4 regions of the Kerstersia gyiorum genome follow, and region 4 is predicted to be linked to each of the others. Evidence: predicted binding sites of a transcription regulator. Region 4 holds the regulator's gene; each other region holds the start of a gene.
The links. Region 4 encodes sigma-54, which starts transcription at its own class of promoters, with help from an activator protein. Its sites were predicted from a motif close to TGGCANGNAANCTGCTTT; they were not measured.
Positions count from the first base shown of each region.

Region 1 (7,336 bases), 1.1 Mb from region 4:
TGCGGCTTACTTGGCCGGCGCCGTGTCCGGCTTCTTGTCGTTGCCGGGCAAGTAGGGACTCCAGGGCTGGGCACGGATCGGGCCGTCGGTTTTCCACACTACGTCGAACTGACCATCGTCGCGGATTTCACCGATGAATACTGGCTTGTGCAGGTGATGATTGGTTTCATCCATTTTGATGGTGAAGCCGTCAGGCGCCGCGAAGCTCTGGCCACCGATTGCTTCGATGACCTTGTCCACATCCGTGCTGCCTGCTTGCTCGACCGCCTGTTTCCACAAATTGATGCCGATGTAGGTAGCTTCCATCGGGTCGTTGGTCACGACAGAGTCGGCCTTGGGCAGGTTCCTGGCCTTGGCATAGGCTTTCCATTTTGAGATGAAGGCTTCGTTGGTGGGATTGTCCAGCGATTGAAAGTAGTTCCAAGCTGCGAGGTGACCGACCAGCGGCTTGGTGTCCACGCCGCGCAGTTCCTCTTCGCCCACGGAGAAGGCGACAACCGGCACGTCGGTGGCCTTCAGGCCGGCATTGCCCAGTTCCTTGTAGAAGGGGACGTTGGAGTCGCCGTTGATGGTAGAGACCACGGCTGTGGGGCCGCCCGCCGCGAAGCGTTTGATGTCGGCGATGATGGTCTGGTAGTCCGAATGCCCGAAGGGCGTGTACACCTCCATGATGTTCTCGTCGGTGATGCCCTTGCTGTTCAGGAAGGCGCGCAGGATCTTGTTGGTGGTGCGGGGGTAGACGTAGTCCGTGCCCAGCAGCACGAAACGCTTGGCGCCGCCGCCGTCTTCGCTCAACAGGTATTCGACAGCGGGAATGGCCTGCTGATTTGGGGCCGCGCCGGTGTAGAACACATTGCGTTCCAGCTCCTCGCCTTCATATTGCACCGGGTAGAACAGCAGGCCGTTGAGCTCCTTGAACACCGGCAGCACGGCCTTGCGCGAGGCGGAGGTCCAGTTGCCGAATACCACGGCCACTTTTTCCTGCCCCAGCAGTTCGCGTGCCTTTTCCGCGAAGAGCGGTTCGCTGGAGGCAGGATCGACCACCACGGCTTGCAGTTTTTTGCCAAGGACGCCGCCATTGGCGTTGATTTCGTCAATGGTCATCAGCGCTACATCCTTGAGCGCGGTCTCGGAAATAGCCATCGTGCCTGTGAGCGAATGCAGGATGCCGACCTTGATGGTGTCTTCGGCATAGGCGTTCAAGGACAGCCCGGAGGCCGCCAGGAGGGTCGCTACGGTCAATTGCTTGAGGATCGTTCTGCGTTGCATGAGAAAGCCTTCCCTGAAAGAGGTTGGATTGCTGCGGGGCGATGGCAGGACGCCACCTGCAGTCCATTCAGCAAGATCCGTGCCAGATTTCGGATCGCCATGGAGGCTCAGGCGTCGGTCAGCGCAGGCGTGCCTGCGGCAAGGCACTTTCAGGGGAACACCGTGGGGCGGCTTTCTGGGTAATTCGAAGAGATTCTGCTGCCCTTTGCGGCAGGAACGCAGGCACCATCCCGACAGTTTTTTGATAGAAAAAGGTGCGCGACGCACCATTGTGGGATGCCTAAAGGGGGAGGGCAGAGAGGTGCCTGTCTCGTGGCGAACCGCCAGGGAAACTGCGTGTGCGACCTCTTTTTCAGTATCGGATTTTCATATTTATCAGTGTCTTATGGGGATATCGGATAGCTGCGTACGAGTGTGATGGCACGGATATTGCTGGGTGATGCTTGCTTGTATACCAATAAGGATTCCACAGCATGATTTCCTGCACATCCTCATTTCCTTCCCGTGGCTGGACCCTGGCGCAGTGGCGGCATGCCTATATCGAACAGAATGCGGATGCCAGCGAATTATTGACGCAGTTGCTGGCCGCCCTGACGGCGGGCGATGCCGCCTGGATTGCGAAGGCTTCGGCAGAGCAGTTGGCACAGCAGTTACAGACGCTGGCAGCATTGCTGCAGGCGGCTGGCGGTGACCGCAGCCGCCTGCCTTTGTATGGCGTACCGTTTGCCGTCAAGGACAACATTGATGCGGCAGGCTGGATGACGACTGCCGCTTGCCCGGCATTCGCCTATCTAGCCCGGCAGGATGCCTTTGCCGTGGCTCGCCTGAAGGCGGCGGGCGCGATTCTGGTGGGCAAGACAAACCTGGATCAATTTGCCACCGGCCTGGTGGGGACGCGTTCCCCCTTTGGCGTCGTGCCCAACAGTTTCGATCCTGCCTACATCAGCGGCGGTTCGAGTTCCGGTTCTGCGAGTGTGGTGGCACGCGGCCTGGTGCCGTTCGCGCTGGGAACCGATACGGCGGGTTCCGGACGTGTGCCGGCCGCATTCAACAACATTGTTGGCTTCAAGCCGACCAAGGGCTGGGTGGGCAACACCGGCCTGGTGCCTGCCTGCCGTACCCTGGACTGCATCAGTACTTTTGCCTTGACGGTAGAAGACGCGGCGCTGGTGATGCGCAGCATGGCCGGCTATGACGCTGCCGATGGCTACGCGCGCCAGCGTCCTGTCACCGCGCCAGTGCGGTTTCCGGCTGTGCCGCGCCTGGCGGTGCCAGATCATCTCGAATTCTTTGGCGATGAACAGGCTCGGTCGAACTTTGCCGAAGCACGGCAGCAGCTGCAGCAAATGGGGGCAGTGCTGGAAGAAATTGATTTTTCCCCCTTTTCGGAATTGGCCGGGCTGTTGTACCAGGGGCCATGGGTCGCGGAGCGCTTCGTGACCGTTGCGGCTTTGTTGGCTCAAGAGCCGTCTGCATTGGACCCGGTGGTCGCAGGCATCGTGGGGCAGGCGGGGAATTATTCGGCGGCCGATGCCTTTCGCGCCGAGTACCGCCGGGCGGACCTGGCACGGCGTATCCAGGACAGCCTGGCCGGCTTCGACGCATTGGTGGTTCCCAGCACGCCTTCGATCTACACCATTGAGCAGTTGTGCCAGGAGCCGGTACGCCGCAACTCGGAATTGGGTATCTATACCAATTTCACCAATCTGGCCGACCTGAGCGCGCTGGCTTTGCCTGCTGGCCTGCGTCAGGACGGTCTGCCCGCGGGCATTACCTTGATTGCACCCGCCTGGCATGACTGGGCCTTGGCAGATTTCGGCAGGCGCTGGCAAGCCCAGGCTGGTGTCCTGCCGGGTGCGCCTGGCGTGGTGGCGCAGCCTGTACCGCGACCGGACAGCCCAGCTGCCTGGCTGGAGGACGAAGGCGAAATCATTCTGGCTGTCGTGGGCGCGCACCTGCGCGGCATGCCCTTGAATCACCAGCTGACCAGCCGTCAGGCGCGTTTCCTGGAAGAGACGCAGACCGCAGCAGGCGACTACCGGCTGTATGCGCTGCCTGGCACGGTTCCTCCCAAGCCTGGCCTCAAATATGCGCCAGGCCAGGGCGACGCCATTGTGCTGGAACTGTGGGCGTTGACGCCGCATGCCTTTGGCGAGTTCGTGGCCGAGGTGCCGCAGCCTTTGGGCATAGGCAACGTCATGCTGGCCGATGGCCGGGTGGTCAAAGGCTTCATTTGCGAGCCTGCCGCGCTGGACGGTGCGACCGACATTACTGCTTTTGGCGGCTGGCGCGCCTACTTGCAAAGCCGCTGAACCCGGGGGAGTTTTTCATGTTTACCAAAGTCCTGATCGCCAATCGCGGCGAAATCGCTGTCCGTGCCATCCGAACGCTCAAGAAACTGGGTGTACTCAGCGTCGCCATTTATTCCGATGCCGATCGCAATGCCGCGCATGTTCAATTGGCTGACGAAGCCATTGCCCTGGGGGGCGATAAACCAGCAGAGAGCTACCTGGATATCGCCAAAGTGCTGGAGGCTTGCCGCCGCACCGGCGCGCAAGCAGTGTTTCCCGGTTATGGCTTTCTGTCCGAGAGTACCGAGTTCAGCGGCCTGTGCGAAGCCGCAGGCATTGTGTTCATTGGCCCGACGGCGCAGCAGATAGAAGCATTCGGCCTGAAGCATCGGGCGCGGGAACTGGCAGCGGCTGCAGGGGTACCCATGACGCCGGGCACGGGTTTGCTGCAAAGCCTGGAAGAGGCCGTGCAAGCGGCCGAGCGCATAGGTTATCCCGTGATGCTCAAGACCACGGCGGGAGGCGGCGGGATTGGCCTGACACGCTGCAACGATGCCGAAGATCTGGCGCGCGCCTATGAGAGTGTGCAGCGCCTGGGCGAGACGTTTTTCCGTGACGGGGGCGTGTTCCTGGAGCGTTTTGTCGATAACGCCCGCCATGTGGAAGTGCAGATATTCGGTGATGGATTGGGGCAGGTGGCCGCGCTGGGCGAGCGCGATTGTTCCGTGCAGCGCCGCAACCAGAAGGTGATCGAAGAGACGCCGGCACCCAACCTGCCTGCGGCGACGCGGGAAGCGCTGCTCAAGGCGGCCACGCTGCTGGGGGAGTCAGTGCAGTATCGCAGCGCGGGCACGGTGGAATTCGTCTATGACAGCGCCCGCGACGAGTTTTATTTCCTGGAGGTCAATACCCGTCTGCAAGTAGAGCACCCTGTGACCGAAGCGGTGACTGGCCTGGATCTGGTGGAGTGTATGCTGCGTGTGGCAGCTGGCGATGCCCTGGACTGGGAAGCCCTGCGTCGCGTACCGCAAGGCGCGGCGATAGAGGTGCGCCTGTATGCGGAAGACCCGCAGAAGAATTTCCTGCCCTCGCCGGGCACGATCACCGATGTCGCATTTCCGCAGGATGCCCGCGTGGATGGCTGGGTCGAAACCGGTACAGAAGTGGCCCCATTCTACGACCCGATGCTGGCCAAGATCATCGTGCATGGCAAGGATCGCGGCGCAGCGCTGGCACGCATGCAGCAGGCGCTGGCGCAGACGCGTTTGCATGGCATTGCCAGTAATCTGGACTACCTGCGCCAGATCATTGCCTCCGAGGTATTCCAGGCCGGGCGTGCCACGACCCAGTTTCTGGGCAGTTTCGACTTTCGGCCGCACGTGATTGAGGTGCTGGAAGCGGGCACGGCCACCAGCGTGCAGGATTGGCCGGGCCGCGAAGGCTATTGGGATATCGGCGTGCCGCCTTCCGGCCCGATGGATGACTTCGCTTTCCGCATCGCCAACCGCCTGGTGGGCAATGCTGACGAGGCCGCAGGTCTGGAATGCACGCTCAACGGCCCGGTACTGCGCTTTCATTGTGATGGGGTCATAGCGCTGACGGGCGCGAATACCCCAGCGACGCTGGATGGCGATGCCTGCCCCATGTGGCATGCCTTTGAAGTCAAAGCGGGGCAGGTGCTGCGGCTGGGCAAGGTGCTGTCGGGCTGCCGGACCTATGTGGCAGTACGCAATGGCCTGGATGTGCCGCTTTATCTTGGCAGCCGTTCCACTTTTGCGCTGGGACAGTTTGGCGGACACGCGGGCCGGGTGTTGCGCAGCGGCGATATGCTGGCCGTGTCCCAGCCTGAATTGCCGGCCTGCTCGACACCGGCGCCTGTGGGGCCGCCACAGCGTCTGGAGGCCCAATTGGTACCGGTGTATCGCAGTCATTGGGATATTGGCGTGCTGTATGGCCCGCATGGTGCGCCGGATTTTCTCAAGCCCGAAGCGCTGGACATGTTCTTCGGCACGGATTGGCAGGTGCACTACAACTCCAACCGCCTGGGCATCCGTCTGGTTGGCCCCAAGCCGGTCTGGGCCCGCAGTGACGGCGGTGAGGCTGGTCTGCATCCGTCCAATGTGCATGATTGCGAATACGCCCTGGGCAGCATCAATTTCTCTGGCGACACGCCGATCATCCTGACGCGCGACGGCCCCAGCCTGGGCGGCTTTGTCTGCCCCGTCACCATTGCCAGGGCAGAGTTGTGGAAAGTCGGGCAGGTCAAGCCTGGCGATACCATCCGATTTCATCCCCTCAGCTACGAGCAGTCCGTGACGCTGCTGCTACGCCAGGAAGAAGCGGTGGCGACGCTCAGGGCGCCGCAGGAAGGCATTGCCAGCCTGCCGGTGCGTCAGGCGGCAGCACTGGCCTCTACCATCGTGGCCTGCGTGCCGGCCCAGGGGCATCAGCCCTTGATTACCTATCGCCAGGCGGGCGATAGCTACCTGCTGCTTGAGTACGGGGAAAACGAACTGCATATATCTTCTCGGCTGCGCATCCATCTGCTGATGCAATACTTAAAGGTGCAGCCGATTGATGGCGTGCGGGAACTGTCGCCAGGGGTGCGCTCCTTGCAGGTGCGCTATGACGGGCTGGTGATCGCCCAGGGAGAACTGGTGCGGCGCTTGCTCGCGATCGAAGCCTTGCTGCCTGACGTCAATACTGTCAAAGTGCCGACGCGCGTGGTGTATCTGCCGGTGGCCTGGGAAGACAGCGCCACCCTGGGTGCCGTCGAACGTTACCGCGAAACCGTGAAGGCCAAGGCTCCCTGGCTGCCCAACAATGTGGACTTCATCCAGCGCATCAACGGACTGAAGGAGCGCGAGGATGTCCGGCGCATTTTCTTTGATACCAGCTATCTGGTGATGGGCCTGGGCGACGTGTACCTGGGGGCGCCTTGCGCGGTGCCGCTGGACCCGCGCCACCGCCTGCTGACGTCCAAGTACAACCCGGCGCGCACCTTCACGGCGGAAGGTACGGTAGGCATCGGCGGGGTCTATATGTGCATTTATGGCATGGATTCTCCTGGCGGGTATCAGCTGGTGGGGCGCACGGTACCGATCTGGAACAAATTCCTGAAGAACCCGGTATTTCATGCTGGCGAGCCGTGGCTGTTGCGTTTCTTCGATCAGGTGCGTTTCTACCCGGTGGAAGAGGCCGAGCTGAATCGTTTCCGGGAGGATTTCCGTGAAGGCCGGGCGATGGTGCGGATTGAAGAGGAAATCTTCGACTATGCCGAGTACCGTCGCTTCCTGGAGGACAACCAGGAAGATATCGCCGCCTTCCAGGCGCATCAGGCCAAAGCCTTCCGCAATGAAGTGGCCCTGTGGCAGGAAGAGGACATCGCCGCGATCGAGCCGCCAGCGGCGGAAACTGCAGAAATCGTACTGGAAGAAGGACAAGTGCTGGTCGAAGCCGATTTGTCCGGCAACATCTGGAAAATCCAGGTGGAGGCGGGTCAGATCGTGCAGGCCGGTGACACGCTGGTCATCGTGGAGGCCATGAAGATGGAGATCCATGTGGCAGCGCCCGTCGCTGGCGTGGTCGATGAGATTTTCTGCCAGTCAGGCAGGCCAGTGGACAGCGGCGACGCATTGCTGGTGCTGTCGGAACGGCTGGTGGCGGAGAGGTGAGCAGATGGCGGCGTCACAGGGGCTGCGCTTGCAGCTGAAAATGCACCAGGACGCCTCGTTGGCGCCCAGTCTGGCCGAACAGGTGTACGAGCATGTGAAAGC
Region 1 covers NZ_CP169556.1:2,851,201-2,858,536, reverse strand. Annotated here, with positions in the region: gene urtA (urea ABC transporter substrate-binding protein) at 7-1,269, opposite strand; gene atzF (allophanate hydrolase) at 1,743-3,581, shown strand; gene uca (urea carboxylase) at 3,599-7,234, shown strand; gene ACEW7X_RS12435 (GntR family transcriptional regulator) at 7,239-7,336, shown strand, end outside.
Region 1: the regulator sigma-54 is predicted to act here: its motif matches at 1,337-1,354, upstream of urtA (urea ABC transporter substrate-binding protein).

Region 2 (7,336 bases), 1.9 Mb from region 4:
AGTATGACGGCTATACCGCCGAGGCGCGTGCCGGTGAGCTGCTGCTGGGCCTGGAAATTCCGGTGGAGCAGCACAACCTGCCCATGCGTGAAGTCGCCCCTGGCTGGAAGTTGCGCGTGCTACTGGCGCAGGCGTTGTTTTCCGCGCCGGACGTACTGCTGCTCGACGAGCCGACCAATAACCTGGATATCCACACCATTCACTGGCTGGAAGAAGTGCTCAACGGCTACCAGAGCACCATGATCATCATCAGTCACGATCGCCACTTCCTGAACCAGGTCTGCACGCACATGGCCGACCTGGATTATCGCGAGTTGCGCATCTACCCCGGCAACTACGACGATTACATGCTGGCCTCGGCCCAGGCGCGCGAACGCGTCATGGCGGCCAACAGCAAGGCCAAGGAACGCATTACCGAACTGCAGGACTTCGTGCGGCGTTTCGCCGCCAACAAGTCGAAGTCGCGTCAGGCCACCTCGCGCCTGAAGCAGATCGACCGCATCAAGGCGGATACGGTGGAGGTCAAGCCGTCGTCGCGCCAGAACCCGTATATCCGTTTCGAGCAGAACAAGGTCATGCATCGCCTGGCGCTGACGGTCGAGGGCATTTCCAAGGCCTACGACCATCCGGTCATCCAGCCGTTCTCGGCCATGGTCGATGCCGGGGAAAAGATCGCCATTATTGGTGCCAACGGCGTGGGTAAAACGACGCTGCTGCGCATGCTGGCGGGCGACCTCGCGTCGGACAGCGGCATGGTGAAGTGGTCCGAGAATGCCGATATCGGCTATATGGCGCAGGACGTGTCTGACCAGTTCGATACGGACCAGCAGCTGTTCGACTGGATGAGCCGCTTCCGCCAGCCCGGCGACGAAGATCAGGCCATCCGTTCTGTACTGGGCCGCCTGCTGTTTTCCAGCGACGATCTGCCCAAGAAGGCGCGCGTGCTGTCCGGTGGCGAGAAGAATCGCATGACCTTCGGCCGCCTGATGCTGGGTCGGCATAATGTGCTGCTGATGGACGAACCGACCAACCACCTGGATATGGAATCCATCGAGTCGTTGCAGCTGGCGCTGGAGAAGTTCGAAGGCACACTGATTTTCGTGTCCCATGACCGTGAGTTCGTCAGCGGCCTGGCAACGCGTATTTTCGAGATCCAGGATGGCGGCAAGGTGAACGATTACCGTGGCACCTATGAAGAGCTGCTGGCCTCCAAGGGCGTGGCTGGCTGATTCTGGACGCCGCAGTGAGCAGCACGCCTATCTGCACCCTGGAAGGGCCGGCCAGTTACGAGGAAGACGTCAAGAAGAGCCGTTTCCTCGCACTGGCCTGGCCGGTGAGTGAGGTCGAGCAGGCCCTGGCCCATTTCGCCGCTGCCAGCGATCCGGAAGCCACGCACAATTGCTGGGCCTATCGGATTGGTGCGCAGTATCGCTTCAATGATGACGGCGAGCCCGGCGGGACTGCCGGGCGTCCCATCCTGCAGGCGATAGAGGGGCAGGGGCTGGATCAGGTGGCAGTATTGGTGATCCGCTGGTTCGGCGGTATCAAGCTGGGAGCCGGCGGGCTGGTGCGGGCCTATTCCGGCGCTGCGGCGCAATGCCTGCGCCTGGCGCCCAAGCGCGTCATTATTCCCAGCCGGCTGGTGGAAACGGCAGTGGTGTTTGCCGATCTGGCGCGCTGCCAGGCTTTCGTGCTGGGCCAGGGTGCCGAGGTTATGGCTGAGCATTATGACGGGGAAGGCGTGTCCTGGGTGCTGAAGGTGCCGGAGAGCGCACTCGATAGCGTGCGGCGCGGCCTGGTGGATATGACCCGCGGCAAGGCCCCCTGGAAGGTCCAGGATGAGGCTGGCGACGCGGGTTGAGTCGTGTCTTTGTCCTTGTGTTGTGGCGCGGGCGCCGAGGCTCAAGCACGCGCCCCCTTGTTTCCCCGCTGTTAACTATGGGCTCTGGAAGCTGCGGATAGCGTTTCACGCCGGCGGACTGGCCTGGTTTGCGTTGTTGGTGCGTCAGATGCCTGCTTTTGGCACACCGGTGTCGCTTGCAGTGCACCGTCTGGAGGCAAGACGTCCGTTCCGGGGCGATGATGGCGCGCCGGATCTGCGGCGGCAAGGTTGGCATGAAAAATGCTTGAGAGGCAGTGAAGCCTGCCACGCGGCCCGTTTTCCGGGCTGGCGGACAGGGTGTCATGGCCCCGAGCCATTCCTCTTGCCTATGCCTGGATCCCATCATGAAGAATACCTTGCTAGTCGCCTCGCTTGCCACTGCTGCGCTGGGTCTTGCCCTGGGCGCGCCGCCCGCCCGGGCCGAAACCGATCTGGGTTCCGGATTTACCCTGTCAGGCAATGCCACGTTGACCAATGACTACCGTTTCCGGGGCTATTCCCAGACCAATTTCCGTCCTGCCGTGCAATTGGGGGTGGATTTGACGCATACCTCCGGCTTTTACCTGGGGAACTGGAATTCGAACGTGGCCGATAACGTCTTCAACGAGGCGAACCTGGAAATGGATTTCTATGGCGGCTGGAGTGGCGAGCTGGGTCACGGCCTGGGGCTGGATATCGGCGTGCTGCAGTATTGGTATCCGGGTTCTGACAAAACCCCGGTGGCAGGCAAGGGCGGCAATTTCAGCAATACGGATCTGTACCTGGGCCTGAGCTATGAGGCGTTCAGCCTGAAGTATTCGTACTCGCCCAGTGATTTCTTCAATACGCCGGATAGCAAAGGCACCTGGTACCTGGATGCGTCGGCCAGCTTTGACCTGGGCGACGGCTGGGGGCTGGATGCCCATCTTGGCTATCAGAAGCTGAAGAACCAGGTGGATATGAATGGCGATGGCATCGGCCATTATGTGGATTATCGGCTGGGCGTCAGCAAGGATCTGAATGGCTGGGTGCTGGGGCTGGCGGCGGTTGGCGCGAGTGACAGCAATTGGCTGCCTACCCGCAGCGGCAAGGAGTCCGGCCGTCTGGGCGCGGTATTCTCGGTCTCCCGCGCATTCTGAAGCGGGCAGGCAGAAAAAAAATGGGTACCGCCATGGCGGTACCCATTTTTACATCGGCAAAAGGGACGCTGGTGCAGGACGGCAGCGGCCGCTCTGTATGACCGGGTCAGCCAGGGAAGCAGGCGTAGCGGATGATGAACAGCGCCGCCACGACCCAGGTGGCAGGGTGCACCTCGCGGATGCGGCCGGTGCCGGTCTTCAGGATCACGTAGCTGATGAAGCCGAAGGCCAGGCCGTTGGCGATGGAATAGGTGAAGGGCATCATCAGGACGGTGAGCGCTGCTGGCGTGGCTTCGGTGATGTCGCCCCAGTTGATATCCGTCATTTCACGCATCATCAGGCCGGCTACGTACAGCAGCGCGGGCGCTGTCGCGTACGCCGGCACGGAGCCGGCCAGCGGCGCGATGAAAAGGGCTGCCAGGAACAGGATGGCGACAACCAGCGCGGTCAGGCCGGTGCGGCCGCCAGCCTGCACGCCGGATGCGCTTTCAACGAATGCGGTCGTGCTGCTGGTGCCCAGCGCCGAACCCGCGATGATGGCCGTGCTGTCCGCAAACAGTGCGCGGCCCAGGCGGTTGGGCTTGCCTTCCGGCAGCAGGTTGGCGCGTTTGGCGACGCCCACCAGGGTGCCGGTGGCATCGAAGACTTCTACCAGGACGAATACCAGGATCACGCTGATGAATCCGGTCTGCAGCACGCCGACGACATCCAGTTGCATGAAGGTGGGCAGGATGCTGGGCGGCATGGAGAATACACCGGCAAAGTCGTTGTAGCCCAGCACCATCGACAGCACGGTAATGACCAGAATGCCGATGAGGATGGCGCCGCGCACGCGCAGGGCGTCCAGGATGGCAATCAGGAAAAAGCCGCCCAGCGTCATCAGCGGGGCGTGATGGTGCATGTCGCCCAGCGCCACTTTGGTTGCCTCGTTGGCGACGATGATGCCAGAGGTGCTGAGCGCGATGATCGCCAGGAACAGTCCGATGCCGGCAGCAATGGCGCTGCGCAAGGATTTGGGTATGCCGTCGATCAGCCAGGCTCGTATGCCGGTGGCCGTCAGGATGATGAAAATCAGCCCGGAAATGAAGACTGCCCCCAGCGCCTGTTGCCAGCTGTAGCCCATGACGCCGACCACGGTGAAGGCAAAGAACGCGTTCAGGCCCATGCCGGGTGCCATGCCGACCGGCCAGTTGGCCACCAGCGCCATGATGACCGAACCCAGTGCGGCGGCCAGGCAGGTGGCGACGAAGACGGCGCTGCGGTCCATGCCGGTTTTGGACAGGATGTCCGGGTTGACGAAGATGATGTAAGACATCGTCAGGAAGGTGGTGATTCCGGCGATGATCTCGGTGCGCGCGTCTGTGCCGTGCTCACGTAGTTTGAAGAGTTGCTCCAGCATGGGGGTTCCCAGAGAGAAAGTCGATAAAGGGCGTCCGGTGGGCATCCGGGGTTCGCATTGGCTTTTTGCAGGCCCAGGCCTGCGGCGGGCGCGGGAATGGGCCTGGCGTGCAATGGCCACGGCGGAAGTCCGCGCAGAAATTACCACTTTTCGCGGGGAAATGCAGCGTTTTCCGCCAGCGCCACTGCGAGAAACTCCGGGTTTGGATGTAAACTTCGGCCGCATGATCATCCTGGGATTCGAAAGCTCCTGCGACGAGACCGGCGTAGCCGTCGTCTGTACGGAGCGTGGGCTGTTGGCCCATGCATTGCACACACAAATCGCCATGCATGCCGATTATGGCGGCGTGGTGCCTGAACTTGCCTCGCGCGACCATATTCGCCGCGCCTTGCCCCTGACGACTGAAGTCCTGGCTCAGGCGGGCCTGGTGCTGGGTGACGTCGATGCCATCGCTTATACCGCCGGCCCTGGTCTGGCAGGCGCGCTGCTGGTGGGCGCCAGCGTGGCGCAATCCATGGCCTGGACGCTGGGCGTGCCGGCCATTCCTATTCATCACCTGGAAGGCCACTTGCTGTCGCCCAGGCTGGCCACGCCCCAGCCGGCGTTTCCTTTTGTCGCGCTGCTGGTCAGCGGCGGGCATACCCAGCTCATGCGTGTCGATGGTGTCGGGCGCTATGAATTGCTGGGTGAAACCCTGGACGATGCCGCTGGCGAAGCTTTTGACAAAAGTGCCAAACTGCTGGGCCTGGGTTATCCCGGCGGGCCGGCGCTATCGGCGCTGGCGGAACAGGGCGATGCCGACCGTTTCGAACTGCCACGCCCTATGCTGCATAGCGGCGACCTGGATTTCAGCTTCAGCGGCCTGAAGACCGCCGTGCTGACAAAAGTGAAGGCGGCCAATGCCAATGGTGCCATGGACGAGCAGACCCGCGCGGATCTGGCCGCTGCCACGCAGCGTGCGATTGTCGAGGTCTTGATTGCCAAGGCAGCGAAAGCCCTGCGCCAGACCGGGCTCAAGCGCCTGGTGGTGGCGGGGGGCGTTGGCGCCAATCGTCTGCTGCGCCAGAGGCTGGAAACCGCACTCAGGCCGCTCAAGGGCGAGGCGTTTTTCCCGCCACTGGCTTTGTGTACCGATAACGGCGCAATGATTGCCTTTGCGGCGGCCCAGCGCGTCCAGGCGGGGCTGTGGTCGCCAGAGGACGATCCCGCTACCAGTCTGCAGCATGCTTTTACGGTGCGCCCGCGCTGGGATCTGGCTGAGGTTTCCCGCGCCTAGCCATGGCTGTGCCGGGCGCTGCCGATAGCGGGCGCCTGGTGCTCTGGCAGATTAACGTTTGCGTTGCTTGCGGGCGTCGGTGTTGGGGTGCATTTTCCCGGAAAGCGAGGCATTGCCGCCATGCTGCGACTTTTTCTGGCCGATGCGGCTTTCCTTGCCTGCCAAGAGGCGTTCGATGTTGGCGCGGTGGCGGGTGAAGAGCAGCAGGCTCATGACGACGATGGCGGTACCGACTGCCATGCTTGAGCGCCAGGCAATGCCGGAACCGAGGATATAGAACAGCGGCGCGGCGGCGGCGGCAATCAGTGCAGCCAGCGAGGAATACCGCCAGATCAGCGCCGAGGCCAGCCAGGTGAGGGCCACCAGCAGCGCCAGCCAGGGCGCTAGACCCAGCAGCACACCCAAGGCCGTCGCCACGCCTTTGCCGCCCTTGAACCCCAGGAACAGGGGGAAGAGGTGGCCGAGGAAGACAGCAATGGCGGTCAGGGCCAGCACGCTGGTGCCCATGTCATATTCCGGCCCCCAGGTACGCAGCGTCCATACCGGCAGCCAGCCTTTGGCGGCATCGCCCAGCAAGGTCAGCGCTGCAGCCGTCTTGTTGCCGGTACGCAGGACATTGGTGGCGCCCGGGTTGCCCGACCCATACTGGCGCGGGTCCTGCAAGCCCATGATCTTGCTGACGATCACGGCAAAAGGCAGGGAGCCTATGAGATAGGCCAGGGGCACGATGATCCAGGGCAGCACGGCGTATTCGTTCATGGGGGAAATCTGGGCAAAAGGCAGTCAAGCGAGGCCGCCTATTGTAAGGTATGAGTCTGGCGATGCACGTATGCAATTGGCCGCGCGAGGGGGACAGACAGCCGGCCCTGCCGGGGTTGGTCCTCAGATAGTGCGCAGAATCTGGCTGTTTGACAATGTCGCGGTGGGCGGAAACGGTGCCGGCGGGTACAATCAGGCGCTGCCGGCCCGATGGGGATGAGTCTGAATCAGGCACGCCGGCAGCTTTACGAATGGACAGGAAAAATATGCGCATTTTGATTTCCAACGATGATGGTTACTCCGCTCCTGGACTGCAGGCGCTGGTTGATGCGCTGCATGGCCTGGGAGAGTTGACAGTCATCGCACCGGAAGCCAATCACAGCGGCGCATCCAATTCGCTGACCTTGTCCCGGCCACTGACCGTGCGCACCGCAAGCAATGGTTTTCTCTGCGTCAACGGTACGCCTTCCGATTGCGTGCATATCGCATTGACCGGCTTGCTCGACCAGATGCCGGATCTTGTCGTTTCGGGCATCAATAATGGCGCGAACATGGGGGACGACACCCTGTATTCGGGTACGGTGGCGGCGGCAATGGAAGGTTATCTGTTCGGCGTGCCCGCCATTGCCTTTTCGCTGGTGGAGAAGGGTTGGTCCAACCTGGACGCTGCCGCCGCCGTGGCGCGGCAGATCGTTGAACGCCAGGTGGCGCGCCCGCTGACGGCGCCGTCGCTGCTGAGCGTCAATATTCCGAACCTGCCGCTGCACGAAATCAAGCCACCGCGCGTGACGCGGCTCGGGCGTCGCCATCCTTCGTCGCCGGTCATCCGCTCGGCCAATCCGCAAGGTGAGGTCATCTACTGGATCGGTCCGTCTGGCGCCGCTGCCGATGCTGCGCCCGGC
Region 2 covers NZ_CP169556.1:2,059,563-2,066,898, reverse strand. Annotated here, with positions in the region: gene ACEW7X_RS09155 (ABC-F family ATPase) at 1-1,229, shown strand, start outside; gene ACEW7X_RS09150 (IMPACT family protein) at 1,244-1,861, shown strand; gene ACEW7X_RS09145 (TorF family putative porin) at 2,227-3,000, shown strand; gene ACEW7X_RS09140 (NCS2 family permease) at 3,107-4,399, opposite strand; gene tsaD (tRNA (adenosine(37)-N6)-threonylcarbamoyltransferase complex transferase subunit TsaD) at 4,623-5,675, shown strand; gene plsY (glycerol-3-phosphate 1-O-acyltransferase PlsY) at 5,727-6,434, opposite strand; gene surE (5'/3'-nucleotidase SurE) at 6,701-7,336, shown strand, end outside.
Region 2: the regulator sigma-54 is predicted to act here: its motif matches at 2,112-2,129, upstream of ACEW7X_RS09145 (TorF family putative porin).

Region 3 (7,336 bases), 1.8 Mb from region 4:
TCGCGCACTTCAATAAGCGTGGGCCAGGCTTGCGCCGTCAGCGTCAAGACCGTCACTGCAACTGCGGGAGTCTCCGACAGCCCGCGCCGCGCCTGCAGGTGCAGGCGCAAGTCGGCAAAACCATCCGCCTGCGATGCAGCCACGGCAGCACGGATATCCGCCGCTTCCACGAAAAGGCGTTCAACGGAAACCCCTGCCAGGCGCCGGCGGGCGCGGCCGAATACGTCTTCGGCCGCGCTGTTGGCGTGCGCCACCCGCCCCTGCTCGTCAACCAGCAGCACCGAGCAGGCCAACAGATCCAATGCGTCGAGATTCATGATGGACGGCTCCCGGGGCGGTGGCGCAGCGGCGTGGCAAGCACGCCGCTGGCCGGTTTTAAAGGCTGTAGTACATATCGAATTCGACCGGGTGCGCCACCATGCGCAGACGATTGACCTCGTTTTGCTTCAGGCCCAGGTACGCGTCGATCATTGCGTTGCTGAACACGCCGCCACGGGTCAGGAACTCGCGATCGTTATCCAGCGATTCCAGCGCTTGCTCCAGCGACGAACACACCGTCGGGATCTTTGCATCTTCTTCCGGCGGCAGATCGTACAGGTTCTTGTCGGCGGGATCGCCAGGATGAATCTTGTTCTGCACGCCATCCAGGCCAGCCATCATCAGTGCCGAAAACGCCAGGTACGGGTTGGCCAGAGGGTCCGGGAAGCGCGCTTCGATGCGGCGGCCCTTGGGGTTGGCCACGTACGGAATGCGGATCGAGGCCGAACGGTTGCGGGCCGAATATGCCAGTTTGACCGGTGCTTCGAAGTGCGGAACCAGGCGCTTGTACGAGTTCGTGCCGGGATTGGTGAAGGCGTTGAGCGCACGGGCATGCTTGATAATGCCGCCGATGTAGTACAGCGCGAACTCCGACAGGCCAGCGTAGGCATTGCCCGAGAACAGGTTCTGGCCATCTTTCCAGATGGACTGGTGCACGTGCATGCCGGAACCGTTGTCGCCAACGATGGGCTTGGGCATGAAGGTTGCCGTCTTGCCGTAGTTGTGCGCCACGTTGTGAATGACGTACTTCATGATCTGCGTCCAGTCGGCGCGCTGCACCAGCGTGCTGAACTTAGTGCCGATTTCCAGCTGGCCAGGGCCTGCCACTTCATGGTGGTGCACTTCGACAGGCACGCCCAGCTCTTCCATCAACAAGCACATTTCAGCGCGCATGTCGTTGAAGGAATCGACCGGGGCAACCGGGAAATAGCCGCCCTTCACGCGCGGGCGATGGCCGGAATTGCTGCTGGCGTCGTTGGCACGCGACCAGGCGCCTTCGTCGGAAGCGATCTTGTAGAACGCGCCCGAAGGGCCGTCATCCCAGGACACGCCGTCAAACACGAAGAATTCGGGTTCCGGGCCAAAATAGGCGGTGTCGCCCAGGCCGCTGGACTTCAGGTAGGCCTCGGCGCGGCGAGCCAGCGAACGCGGGTCGCGGTCATAGCCCTTCATGTCGGCCGGGTCGATCACGTCGCAGGTCAGGATCAGTGTCGACTGTTCCGTGAACGGATCGAGGTGGGCAGTGGAGGCATCCGGGATCAGCACCATGTCGGAGGCTTCGATACCTTTCCAGCCGGCGATGGACGAGCCGTCGAAAGCCTGGCCGGTTTCAAAGGTTTCTTCTTCTACACGATGCGCCGGCACCGAAACGTGTTGTTCCTTGCCCAGCGTATCGGTGAAGCGGAAGTCCACGAACTTGACGTCGTTTTCCGCAATAGTCTTGAGCACATCTTGAGGCGTAGCCATGTTATCTCCAGTAAGGTGAGTACCGCGCGCCGCCACGCTGCGCGTTCGTTCCCTATCAAGCAATTAGCGTGCCAGCTTTTCCCCGGCTGGCAGGACACGAAAGTAAGATATTAATGCACCATATTGGTGCCATCCTGGCACCAATATGGATCACTGCACCGGATTGGATCACTCCGGCAAAAACATTTCCAGTAAATCGTTCAAAAACTGCCATCCCAGGGGGGTAGCGCGCAATACTGCTGGATCTGCATCCAGCAAACCTTTGTTCATGGCGCGCCGCAATTGCGCATGAATGGCCGCCAGGGGCAAACCGGTGCGCGCACTGAAGCTCGCACTGGGCACCCCGGCGCGCAGGCGCAGTGCATTGAGCATGAATTCGAAAGGCAGGTCCGCAGGCGTCAGGACATCGCTGCTGGCGATATGAGAGCCGTCACCCGCCAGGGCACGCTGCATCCACTGTTCAGGACTGCGGGTGCGTGCTTCCCGCAGGATGCGGTCATGGAAGGATATCTTGGCATGAGCGCCGGGCCCTATGCCCAGGTAGTCGCCGAATTCCCAATAGTTGGTATTGTGCTGGCAACGCTGCCCGGCCCGCGCATAGGCGGAAACCTCATATTGTTCGTAGCCGGCCTCTGCCGCACGCTGCTGCAGCATTTCCTGGATCGCCGCAGCGGCATCGTCGTCGGGCAAAGGCGGCGGATACTTCGCGAAAACAGTATTCGGTTCCAGTGTCAGGTGATACAGGGACAAATGGCCCGTGCCGAAAGACAGCGCCGTATCGATGTCGCGGCGCGCACCGGCTTCGTCCTGGCCAGGCAAGGCAAACATCAGGTCCAGATTGACGCGCGGCACGGCATCCAGCGCCAGCGCAATCGCGTCGCGTGCCTGCCTGCCATCGTGGATGCGCCCGAGGGCGCGCAAACAGGCGTCATCGAAACTTTGCACACCGAGAGACAGGCGGTTCACCCCGCTGCGTGCATAGGCCTGGAAGCGCCCGGCCTCCACCGTGCCCGGATTCGCTTCCATTGTGATTTCAGCATCCGGCAGCAATTTCAGGTAGGCACGCACCATGCCCAGCATTTCATCGACGGCGCCGGCCGACAACAGGCTGGGAGTGCCGCCGCCGATGAATACGGAAATGACCTGGCGTCCCCAGACCTGAGGCAGGGTCTGTTCCAGGTCGCTGCGCAGCGCGGCCAGGAACTCGGCCTCGGGCAGCGTGGCGGGAGCATTGTGCGAATTGAAATCGCAGTACGGGCATTTGCGCACGCACCACGGCACGTGAATATAGAGCGCCAGCGGCGGCAAGGCCTGCAGGACGGTCGCCTGCGCCTGCCGCAGCTCGCGCCGCGACAGGCCTGCAGGCATGATGGGAATGACAGTAGCCATGGAGAGCCGGAGTCCCTTGCCGCTCAGGCCTGCGCCAGGCGTGCCGCCAGCGCCTGCCAGGCCAGCGCCCGGTGACTGATGCGGTTTTTCAGCTCGGGGGCCATTTCCGCTGCCGTCAGGTTTTCCTGCGGCAAAAAGAAATGCGGGTCGTAGCCGAAGCCGTGCTCGCCACGCGGACTATCCACGACCTCGCCGTGCCACACGCCATCGGCCACCAGCGGATGCGGATCATCCGCATGCCTGACCAGGACCAGGACAGCCACGTAAAACGCCCGGCGGTCTTCTTTACCAGCCAATGCCTGAACCAGGCAGGCATTGTTGGCTGCATCGCTTTTCTCGCCACCCTGCATTTGCGCATAGCGCGCCGAATAGACGCCTGGTGCGCCACCCAACGCCGGCACGCACAGCCCGGAATCATCCGCCAGCGCCGGCAGGCCGGTCAGCCTGCTGGCATGACGCGCCTTGGCCAGAGCATTCTCGATAAAGGTGCAATGCGGCTCCGGCGCTTCGGGCACGCCCAACTCGCCCTGCGGCACCAGTTCCGTGCCATAGGCTTCGAACAAGCGGCGGAACTCACGGATCTTGCCGGCATTGCCGGACGCCAGAACAATGCGTTCCAGCCCGGCCGGGGCCTGCGCATTCAACCCGCCCGCGCTCATGCCGCGCTCCGCGACTGGCGCTGGATATCGAACAACTGGCCGATACCGAGTTCGGCCAGGTCCAGCAGTTCATTGAATTCGCGCCGGTCAAACGCCTGGCGTTCCGCGGTGCCCTGCACTTCGACCAGATGGCCTGCCCCCGTCATCACGACGTTGACATCCGCATCGCAGCCGGAGTCTTCGGGATAATCGAGGTCCAGCAAGGCGGCTCCCGCCACCCGGCCGACGGAAACGGCAGCAACCTGGCTGGTCACAGCCTGGCGCGTGATGCGCCCTTCGCGCAACAGCCAATCGACCGCATCGGCCGCCGCGATCCAGGCGCCCGTGATGCTGGCACAACGTGTGCCGCCATCGGCCTGGAGCACGTCGCAATCCAGATGCAGCGTGCGTTCACCCAGCGCTTCGAGATCGAACACGGCGCGCAGGCTGCGGCCGATGAGGCGCTGGATTTCCTGCGTACGGCCGCTTTGCTTGCCGCGCGCCGCCTCGCGGTCGCCACGCGTATGAGTCGCGCGGGGCAGCATGCCGTATTCCGCCGTCACCCAGCCACGCCCCTGCCCTTTCAGGAAGGGCGGCACTTTTTCCAGGACGCTGGCTGTGCACAATACATGCGTGCCGCCCATGCGTATCAGCGCCGAGCCTTCCGCATAGGGAGAAAAACCACGCTCGACCGAAACCGGACGCAGGCTGTTTGCCTCGCGGCCAGCAGGACGGCGCGCCAACAGGGAAGACGATATCTCTGACACCAGAACACTCCAACAGATAGAATTCCCTACATTGTAGAAGCCCCTGCTGCCACTGGCACCCAGCCAGTGCGACAGGCCATGCATTTTTTCAAGGTAGTCGCATGATCCAAAGCATGACCGCCTTCGGCAGCGCCAACGCCGAAGCCAGCACCGCCACCCTGTCGGTCGAACTCCGTAGCGTCAACAGCCGTTTTCTCGACCTGCATTTCCGCATGCCGGACGAGTTGCGCCAGATAGAAGCGCCGCTGCGCGAACAGATAGGCAAGGCATTGCAGCGCGGCAAGGTCGAAATCCGCGTGGCCTACGCCCGCCGCAGCACCAGCCGCAGCAGTACGCTGGACGCAGATTTCCTGGCCCAGGCGGCAGCCCAGCAGGCGCTGGCGCGGGAATACTTCCCCAACCTGCGCGAACCCGGCCTCAATGAGCTGTACGCGCTGCAAAGCCAGTTGCAGGCGCCTGCGGCCCCTGACGAACAGGACTGGCCTGCCGCAGCGCTGGCTGCAGCCTCTGATGCCCTGGCCCAGCTGCGCCAGAACCGCCAGCGTGAAGGCGAACGCCTGCGCGCGATCATGCAGCAGAATGCTGCCGCCATCCACGCCACCGTGGTGCAGGTGGAAGCCGCCATGCCGGCCATCCTCGAGCACTATCGCCAACGCCTGGCCGACAAGCTGCGCGAAACCCTGGAACAAGCCGCGCCCGGCGGCTTCGCGCAGATCAGCGGCACCGAACTCAGCGAACGCCTGGCGCAGGAAACCACGTTGTTCAGCCTGCGCGTGGACGTGGCCGAAGAACTTGCCCGCCTGAAAACCCATCTGGCGGAACTGGAAGAAATGCTTTCCGGCCGCCAGGATGCCAGCACCAAGCGTGGCAGCCTGGGCAAGCGCCTGGACTTCCTGTTCCAGGAAATGAACCGCGAAGCCAACACCCTGGGTTCCAAGGCCGGCGACATCAGCGTGACGCAGGCCGCAATGGACCTGAAACTGCTGATCGAACAACTGCGCGAACAGGCCGCCAATCTGGAATAATCCCGCGCTGCCTGACCGGTGCGGCGGCAAGCGTCCCTAAAAAATGCCCCCACCGGTTGTTGCCCGCCGCCGTTGCCTGCATTGCTGGCCGCACCGGCCTTTTTACCTGCACCGGAGCGCCGTTCATGCATCGCTTGTCACCGCTTGCGCCTGGCTGAGGCCTGACGCACTCACGCCTGTCTTTTTCTTCTGTTATTTTGATGGCCCGCCACATTTGCGCTGGCCTTATCCGCCATTCTGCTACCTTGCCTGTACTGACTTTCGACTTCCGCCTGACTGCTGCTGTCCGCCCACACGCTACCGTGTCCGAGCCAACGGCTTTATCGCATGCCACAACCGGCCAGATGGCTACATCCCCTTTCACGGCGGCCCTGCCATGACCGCCCTCTCCTCTCTGATGCCGATTGTCGGCGCGCTCGCCGGCGGCTGGGCCGCCAGCCATGTCTTGCCGCGCACGCTGCGGCACTGGCTGATACGGTTGATCGGCCCGCTGGTCTGGCTGCTGCTGTTTCTGATCGGCATGGAATTCGGCGCCGTGCTCTCGTCGGCCGAAGCGCTGGGCAGCGCGCTCTACACAGCCGGCGTACTGGCCTTGTTCACCACCCTGGTGCCATGCCTGCTGATCTGGCTGCTGATACGGCGCACCCGAGGCAGCTCAACGGCGCCGCGCCGCGAAGCCAATACCGCCACGTTCTGGCAACCAGTGAAAGAATGCGGCATTGCCTTGTCCATGGTGGTGCTCGGGGGGCTGGCCTTTACCTGGATGCCCGCCAGCATTGCGCACGCCCATCCGTTGCCATCGAGCTGGACGCTGCTGTTGGTTCTGATCGTACTGGTCGGCATCGACCTGGGTCAGGTCGACCTGAAAGGCCGGCTTTGGTCATTCAAGGCCTTCGCCATCCCGCTGCTGGTCGTGCTCGGCTCGTTGCTGGGCGCCTGCGCTGCCGCCTGGGCGACCGGTGAAAATCTTCAGGTCGCGCTTGCGCTGGCGTCGGGCTTCGGCTGGTTTTCGCTGTCCAGCGTCATGATTGGCGAGGCCCTGGGCCAGAACTACGGCACCATCGCCCTGATGACCGACTTGCTGCGTGAGCTGCTGGCCATTGTCATCCTCTATATGGCCGGCATGCATTATCCGCTGCCCGCCGTCGGCAGCGCGGGCGCTACCGCCCTGGACACCACCTTGCCCATCGTCAAGCAGACCTGCGCGCCGGATATTGTTCCCCTGGCACTGGTGAGCGGTTTCATCCTGACCGTGCTTGCGCCCTTCATGATCATGGTATTCCTGGCGCACTGAACTCATGTCAGCCGGGGCGCCGCCGGTCGAGGACGGCACAGCCCGGTATCGCCGGCTTGCCTGGACTACAGGTTCGCCACCCCGCCATCGACCAACAATTCGGTCCCGACCATAAAGCGCGATTCATCGGCTGCCAGGAACACTGCCGCCTGCGCCAACTCCCAGGGCGTGCCCATGCGGCCGATGGGCACCAGCCGCCGGATCTCTTCCTGCATCGCGCTTTGCTGGCCGGCCGAAAGCCCCAGCTTTCCCAGCGCCGGGGTTTCCGTCGGCCCCGGGCTCAGCCCGTTTACCCGGATACCGCGCGGCGCCAGCTCCGCCGAAAGCGTGCGGGCCAAGGACAACAGGCCGGCCTTGCTGGCAGCGTACGCGCTGCTTTGCGGCAAACCGATATGAGCGCTGGTCGAGCCGCACAGGATGACGGAAGCCGGATCGGCC
Region 3 covers NZ_CP169556.1:1,899,524-1,906,859, reverse strand. Annotated here, with positions in the region: gene glnL (nitrogen regulation protein NR(II)) at 1-317, opposite strand, end outside; gene glnA (type I glutamate--ammonia ligase) at 376-1,785, opposite strand; gene hemW (radical SAM family heme chaperone HemW) at 1,954-3,174, opposite strand; gene rdgB (RdgB/HAM1 family non-canonical purine NTP pyrophosphatase) at 3,198-3,833, opposite strand; gene rph (ribonuclease PH) at 3,830-4,570, opposite strand; gene ACEW7X_RS08410 (YicC/YloC family endoribonuclease) at 4,681-5,604, shown strand; gene ACEW7X_RS08405 (lysine exporter LysO family protein) at 5,981-6,898, shown strand; gene ACEW7X_RS08400 (SDR family oxidoreductase) at 6,964-7,336, opposite strand, start outside.
Region 3: the regulator sigma-54 is predicted to act here: its motif matches at 1,842-1,859, upstream of glnA (type I glutamate--ammonia ligase).

Region 4 (7,336 bases):
TACCTACCGGGTACTGACCGCCGTCGACGCCGCCCTGATGGTGATCGACGCCGCCAACGGTATCGAACCGCAGACCATCCGTCTGCTGCAGGTCTGTCGCGCGCGCAATACGCCCATCATCACCTTCATCAACAAGCTGGACCGCGAAGTCCAGGAACCACTGGACCTGCTCTCCGAAATCGAAGAGCACCTGGGTATGGATGCCGTGCCCTTTTCCTGGCCTGTCGGCATGGGCAAGCAATTCAAGGGCGTCTTCGACATCCGCAATGACCGCATGCGCGTGTTCCAGCCGGGCCAGGAACGCCTGCCCAGCGATGACGAAATCATCGAAGGCCTGGACAACCCCGCCATCGCCAGCCGTTTCGGCGACAACTACGACAAGGCGCACGGCGAGATCGAGCTCATCCGCGAAGCCGCGCCCGCCTTCGACCGCGAAGCCTTCCTCTCGGGCCGCCAGACCCCGGTGCTGTTTGGCTCTGCGATCAACAACTTCGGCGTGCAGGAAGTGCTGGACACACTGGTGGACCTGGCGCCGTCGCCGGGACCACGCCACGCCGTCGAACGTGAAGTGCGCCCGGACGAACCCAAGTTCAGCGGCATGGTCTTCAAAGTCCAGGCCAATATGGATCCGGCCCACCGCGACCGCATCGCCTTCATCCGCGTCAGTTCGGGCAAATTCACGCGCGGCATGCGCCTGAAGGTGAGCCGTACCAACAAGGAAATCCGGCCCAATAACGTGGTGTCCTTCCTGTCGCAACGCCGCGACCTGGTCGAAGAGGCCTACGCCGGCGACGTGATCGGCATCCCCAACCACGGCGTGCTGCAACTGGGCGACGTCCTGACCGAAGGCGAAACCCTGCACTTCACCGGCCTGCCCTTCTTCGCGCCGGAACTGTTCCAGCAAGTAGAAGTCAAGGACCCGCTGCGCGTGAAGCAGTTGCGCACCGGACTGGTACAGCTGGGCGAAGAAGGCGCCATTCAGGTGTTTCGCCCGATTGCAGCGGGCGGCGCCATGCTGTTGGGTGCCGTCGGCCAGTTGCAGTTCGAAGTGGTCATGCACCGCCTCAAGACAGAGTACGGCGCAGAGGCGCGCATGATGCCCTCGCGCTACACCATGGCACGCTGGATTACCTCTGAAAACCCGCGTGCGCTGCAGAAATTCATGGATGCCAACGCTGCCCATATCGCCTATGATGTGGTCGATGCCCCGGCATTCCTGGCCACTTCCGGCGCGGCCCTGCGGGTCGTCCAGGATCTTTATCCCGACGTCCAGTTCCACGCCATGCGTGAACATGGCGGCCACGTCTTCAGTAAAACGCCCTGACGGCGCACGTATGGAAATCAACAAAAACGAGCAACGTTCATGTCCTGGCGATCCATCCTGATCATTATCGTCCTAGCGCTTGCCGCCGCTGGCTTTTCCGGCATGCAGCTGGGTGACTGGCTGGTGTCGCGCGCCCCCACGACGGCGCCGCCGCCACATGCCACAGGCGCCGATGCCGAAAATGTCCTGGACGCAGACGGACGCCCCTATGTCGCACAACCGCCACAGCCCCGGCTGGACGGCACGCTAGGGGTTCCCGATACGTTGGCAGCAGAATGGGATGTGCCCATGGTGTCGCTGTTCGATACCGTCAACGATCCCAATGTCATGATCTCTCGCGAGAAAGCAACACCGGAAAGCCTGCGTCTGCTGACCCACGGCGCATCTCCGCTGCCCTCGGACACGCGCCAGGAGACTGACACGCCGCCGCCTGCGGATATCCGCGACATCCAGGCCGCGCTTGCAGGCGACCCCGGCTATCCGCCCGTGGCCTCGCCCAACCCGGCGCATCCCACGTCCGGCGCCGGCAACTGGCAGGCGGCACTGCGCCGTGAACTGCAGGTCTGCGCCGACACGATGGGCTTCTTCGAGCGCCCCAGCTGCGCCTGGGCAGCCCGCCGCAAGTACTGCGAACCCAACAACGCCTGGGGCACGATCCGCGAATGCCCGGAGCGACGCTGACCGCCCCAGCAGGCATCGGCCTTTGTCTCGACAAACAAAACGCCGCTGCTGTTCTCTGGAACAGCAGCGGCGTTTTCACGTGCGCGGCAGGCCATCGCCGGCCCGCCCGACACTCAGTCGTCTTCGTGCATCTGGTGTTGCAGATAATTCTGCAGGCCCACCTGCTCGACCAGCCCGATCTGGGTTTCCAGCCAGTCGATATGCTCTTCGGTGTCGTCCAGGATCCTGCGGAACAGATCACGCGTCACATAATCCTGCACCGATTCACAGTAGGCAATCGCTTCAACCAGGGTCGCGTGGGCATCGCGTTCCAGATTCAGGTCACAGGACAGGATCTCCGGCACATCTTCGCCGATGCGCAGCTTGTGGAGGTCCTGCAGGTTGGGCAGGCCGTCCAGCATGAAGATCCGTTCCATCAGTTTGTCGGCGTGCTTCATTTCGCTGATGGATTCATCGTACTCATACTTGCCCAGGCGGTTCAGCCCCCAGTGGCGCAGCATGCGCGCATGCAGGAAATACTGGTTAATGGCCGTCAGCTCATTGGTCAGTTGCGCATTCAAAAACTTGATAACCTGTCTGTCACCCTTCATCGTCGGCTCCGGCTGTATGGGTTTGATAAGGCAGCGGCATGGGGAAACAACACACCCAGGCAAGGCCCTGGCCGCCGCTGAAACCCAGTCAGGCTAGCATCCACGCGGGCAAAAGCCCATGCCGACTATGCATGTGGTAAACCGCCGTGCAACCCATGACAGGAAAGCTCTGGCGAATGAGAATGCGTCTGCAACTGCAAAATGCCGCATGGCCGGATCAGGCCTGATGCGGGCTGGCAGACGCAAAATTCATGAAAACCGTTTGATTTTCATGAAAAAAACCGAAGATCAGGAGTAAATTGCCGCAACAGAGGTGTTGGACCAAATGAGAATGGCCGGTGTCTGCTGTTGTTTAAATCATACAGAAACACCACAGGCCATGGCGTGCCTGGCGGCACGCCAACCCGGATACTGAGCGAATCAGGCGGCTTGCTGAGCGGCGCTGGCCGGGAGGATCTCCGACGCCGCGCCGGCCGGCAAGGCGACAGTCGCCACGGTGTGGCAAGCGCCGCCAGGCAAGTAGGAACAGGCGCTCTCGGCACAGCGGCCACAGCAACTGGCCACGCCGAGCTCATACTGGAGATCATCGAGCGTCGCGGCGCCGGAATCGACGCATGCGCGAACCTGGCGCTCAGTGACAGCGTTACAAATACAAATGTACATGAGACTAATTATCTTGAAAGTCCATGTCATATGCAAGCGTCTTCCTGCCTCCCCGGCCCCGGGGTTTTCCCGGCCAGGCTCCGCTCCTCAGGCCTTGCGCCGGTAGGGTCCCGGGCCATGCGGCAGGCAACGCCAGAATACCGCCGCTGCCGCCAGCCCGAACGTTCCAACAACAAAGGTTCCCACCGCCAGCGAAATGGCTCCCGTGAGGGCCGACAACAGCAGGGGACCAGCACTGGACCCCACGTCCGACACCAGCCGCCATAGGCCGAGGAAGTGGTGCCGGCCCTGTGCCGGAGCGGCATCGGCCGCCAGCGTCATCACGATGCCGGAACTGATGCCGTTGCCGAAGCCCAGCATCAAGGCCGTCTCCATGAACGATATAACGCCCGAGGCAAACGGCATCAGCATCAGGCTGGCGCCCATCAGCAACACCGACGGCACCGCCACCCAGACCCGCCCATGGCGGTCCATAATTTTGCCGGCATGGTAGAACACGGCCATGTCCAACGCCGCCACCAGGCCATAGATCACCGAAATCGCAACCGAATCCAGCCCCAGCTGTTCCGCCCAGAGCGGCAGCACCACCTGCCGGGTGGCGCGCAGCACGCTGATCAACAGGACGCCTATGCCCAGGCTCAGGAATACACCGGCATGGGAGCGCGCAATCGACAGCAGCGACGCCTTGCCCCCGCCCACCGTCGCCAGGGCGGCCGGTACCTCCAGATCAGGTACCTTGTAGGCCAGCACCCCGGCCCCAAGCATCGCGATCATCGCCAACAGATAGGCACCCGGCAAATCCATCAACGCAATCAAACCGGCTCCCGCGAACGGCCCGACGAACGCGCCTATGCGCGCCGTGCCGCCCAGAACGGACAGCGCCCGCGCCCGCATGGCCAGCGGCACGGCCTGCACCAGGTAACTTTGCCGCGCCAGCTGGAACACTGATGCGGCCGCGCCGACCAACAGGGTCGCCACCGCCATCATCCACACCATATGGGCTGCCATCGCGATCAGCATGGCCACCGCGCTCAGCAGCGATGCGCCTATCATCGCGCGCCGTTCGCCATAGCGATTGACCAGCAGCGCCGCCGGGATATTGCTGACCAGCGAACCCAGGCCCACCAGCGCGGCCACCAGCCCGGCCACGGCATATGACGCTCCCAGGCCGCGCACGCTCAGGGCAATGACTGGCGTCATGGCGCCGATACCGACGCCGAACAGCACGGAAGGTCCGTAGGCTGCCAACGCAATCTTGCGCAAGCTGAAAGAAGAATCGTCCATAGTCCTGAAATCGCCCGCGGGCTTCAACAATCATCCATACGCATCAAGGCCATGGCCTTGCGCTGCGAAGCCGTAGGCACTCTCATGCCTTCCCGGTACTTGGCAACCGTGCGGCGCGCCAGCTCGACACCGCGCTCGGCCAGCTTGGCCATCAGCTGGCTATCGGACAGCGGCTTGCGCGGATCTTCCTGATCCAGCATTTCACGCATCATCGCCTGAATCGACGCCGCAGAAGCCGACTCGCCATCGGCTGCCGGCACGCCGGTACTGAAAAACCGCTTGAGCTCCAGCGTGCCGTGCGGCGTCGCCATGTACTTGCTGGAGGTCGCCCGCGATATCGTGGACTCGTGCATGCCCAAGGCCTCGGCGATCTCGCGCAGCACCATCGGCCGCAACGCCACCATGCCGGATTCGAAGAAAGCCTGCTGCCGCGCCACGATCTCGGTAGAGACGCGCAGCAGCGTATCGAAGCGCTGCGCTACCTGTCGGATCAGCCAGCGCGCCTGCTGCACATGGGACTGCAGGCCCTCGTAACTGCCGCGCGGCTCCTGCCCCAGAGCCTGCACATAGGCATCATTCACGCTCAGGCGCGGCACCAGGTCGCCATTCAGGCGAACACGCCAGCCATTGCCGCTACGGTAAGCGATCACGTCCGGAACCGCAAAATCCGCCACCGGCACCGTCCAGGCCCGGCCCGGGTAAGGGTCCAACCGCCGGATCAGGGCGTGCGCGGTACGCACCTCGGCCGGCGAACACTTCAATTCCTCGCACAGGAAAGCAAGCCGGCCCGCCGCCAGGGCGTCCAGATGCCTCTCGCACAGGCGCCGCGCCAGCGCCACAATGGCAGCGTCGCGGGCCTCGGGCCAGACCTTGGCATCCGGCTGCCGCAATTGCAGCAGCAGGCATTCGGACATCGTGCGGGCGGCAATACCGGCCGGCTCCATATTCTGCAGCAAGGCCAATGCCGCTTCCAGTTCGCCCTGTTCAACCTCGAGCGATTCCGGCAAATAGGCCAGGATTTCCTCGAAACTGGCCGCAAGATAGCCGTTATCGTCCAATTCGTCGATCAGCACGGTCATCAGCGCGAGGTCACGACGGCTGGCACGGGTACAGGAAATCTGCCCCAGCAGGTGCTCGCGCAGCGACGGCGTGGCGGCAGCCTCGGGGAAAAAATCGTCGTCGCCGTCCTGGCGCGGGCCGCCGCCTCCGGAAAACAGATCCTCGGCCGCCACCGACTCAGCGGCGGGTTCGGGGGATTCCAGCTCCAGAACCGGGTTTTCCGTCAGCGCCTGCGAGATTTCCTGTTGCAGGTCCAGCGACGACAGTTGCAAGAGACGCAAGGCCTGTTGCAACTGTGGCGTCAGCACCAACTGCTGACTTTGGCGAATTTCCAGCGCGGGTCGTATCATGGGAACCATATTTTGCACCATAAGACCCGACATGACTTCACCCAGCCGATATGATCTGCAAGTGTTGAATAATTATCTGCGCGCCCAGGCGCAGCCTGCGCTGCTGCGCGATGGAGGCCTGATCCTGCTCGCCGCCCTGGCATGGCTCTGGCTATGCTGGCAAGGCCTGTCATATGGCCTGGCCCAACGCTATGAATTCCTGGCCAAGTTCAGTACCAACGCACAGGACATGGCCTTGCGCAGCGGCCCCTATGTCTGGTGGGCGCTGGCCGTGCTGTTGAGCCTGGGGGTACTGTCCCTGCTGCGCGCGTGGGCGCGGGAAAGAATCAACCATCATTGGGAAAAAATCGTGCCGCCGGGCGAACTGGCGCCGCTATGCCGCGACCTTTCCGATGATGGCCGCGCCGTACTGGATTGGGTATGGCAGGACAGGGAGACGCCCCTGGCGCTGGGAGACCTGAAACGCACTGCCACCGAATTGGCCAGCGGGCGCGTGGAGAAATTCCATATTGCCAGCGAACAACGCGCCGCATTGGCGGCTGCGATGAAACCGGCGAATGCTCAAACGGCCACAACAGGCCAGCCCGCGGCATTATTCAAGCAACAACGCCAGGAACCGCGCCTGGAGACTGATTGAAATGAAACGCAGGCATTCCCCGGCAGATTAGCCGGAGAATGCCGCGTTCACGCTACGCTCGCCACGGACAACGGCTGGCGCGCACGAATGAGCGCGAATGCGCAGCGACGGGCGACCTCTGCTGCGAACGGTTCACGATGAATGGCCATTGCCGCCATCGCACCTTCAAAGCAAAGCGTCAATTCCTCAGACAATTCATCGGCCTCATCCGTCAGATTACCGGCCAATTCGGTAAACATTTGCAGGATCCAGCGCCGATACTCGCGCGCCACTGCCAACACCGGCGCACATCCTTCGTTTTCCGCCACCGCCAGCAGAAAGGCACAACCGCGATATTCGCTGCGTGCACCCATCTCCTGCAGAATACGATAAGGTAACAATGCCTTCTCTGCCGGATCCGGCTGGTCGTTTTCCAGCACCTGTTCGCGCAGATGTTGCGTAATCCTTTCGTATCTGTCCCTCAAATACGCAACCACCAGTGCTTCCTTGGTGGCGAAATGCCGGTACAGCGTCGCCTTGGCAATCCCCGCTTCGGCGATGATGCGATCTACGCCCACTGCCCTGATGCCTTCGGCATAAAACAAAGTGCCCGCGACCTCAATAATGTGTGCGCGCATATCCATATCAGATCCCCTACGACCAACGCAGAAAATGACAACGGTCATCTCTCCGGCCAGGCAAAAATTTCCTATGCGAACACGACCGGCAATCGTGCAGCCTTACCAGCACGACGTCCTATCCATCCGCA
Region 4 covers NZ_CP169556.1:107,543-114,878, reverse strand. Annotated here, with positions in the region: gene ACEW7X_RS00425 (peptide chain release factor 3) at 1-1,324, shown strand, start outside; gene ACEW7X_RS00420 (hypothetical protein) at 1,364-2,005, shown strand; gene bfr (bacterioferritin) at 2,119-2,595, opposite strand; gene ACEW7X_RS00410 ((2Fe-2S)-binding protein) at 3,016-3,258, opposite strand; gene ACEW7X_RS00405 (MFS transporter) at 3,346-4,542, opposite strand; gene rpoN (RNA polymerase factor sigma-54) at 4,566-5,951, opposite strand; gene ACEW7X_RS00395 (hypothetical protein) at 5,983-6,588, shown strand; gene ACEW7X_RS00390 (TetR/AcrR family transcriptional regulator) at 6,636-7,211, opposite strand.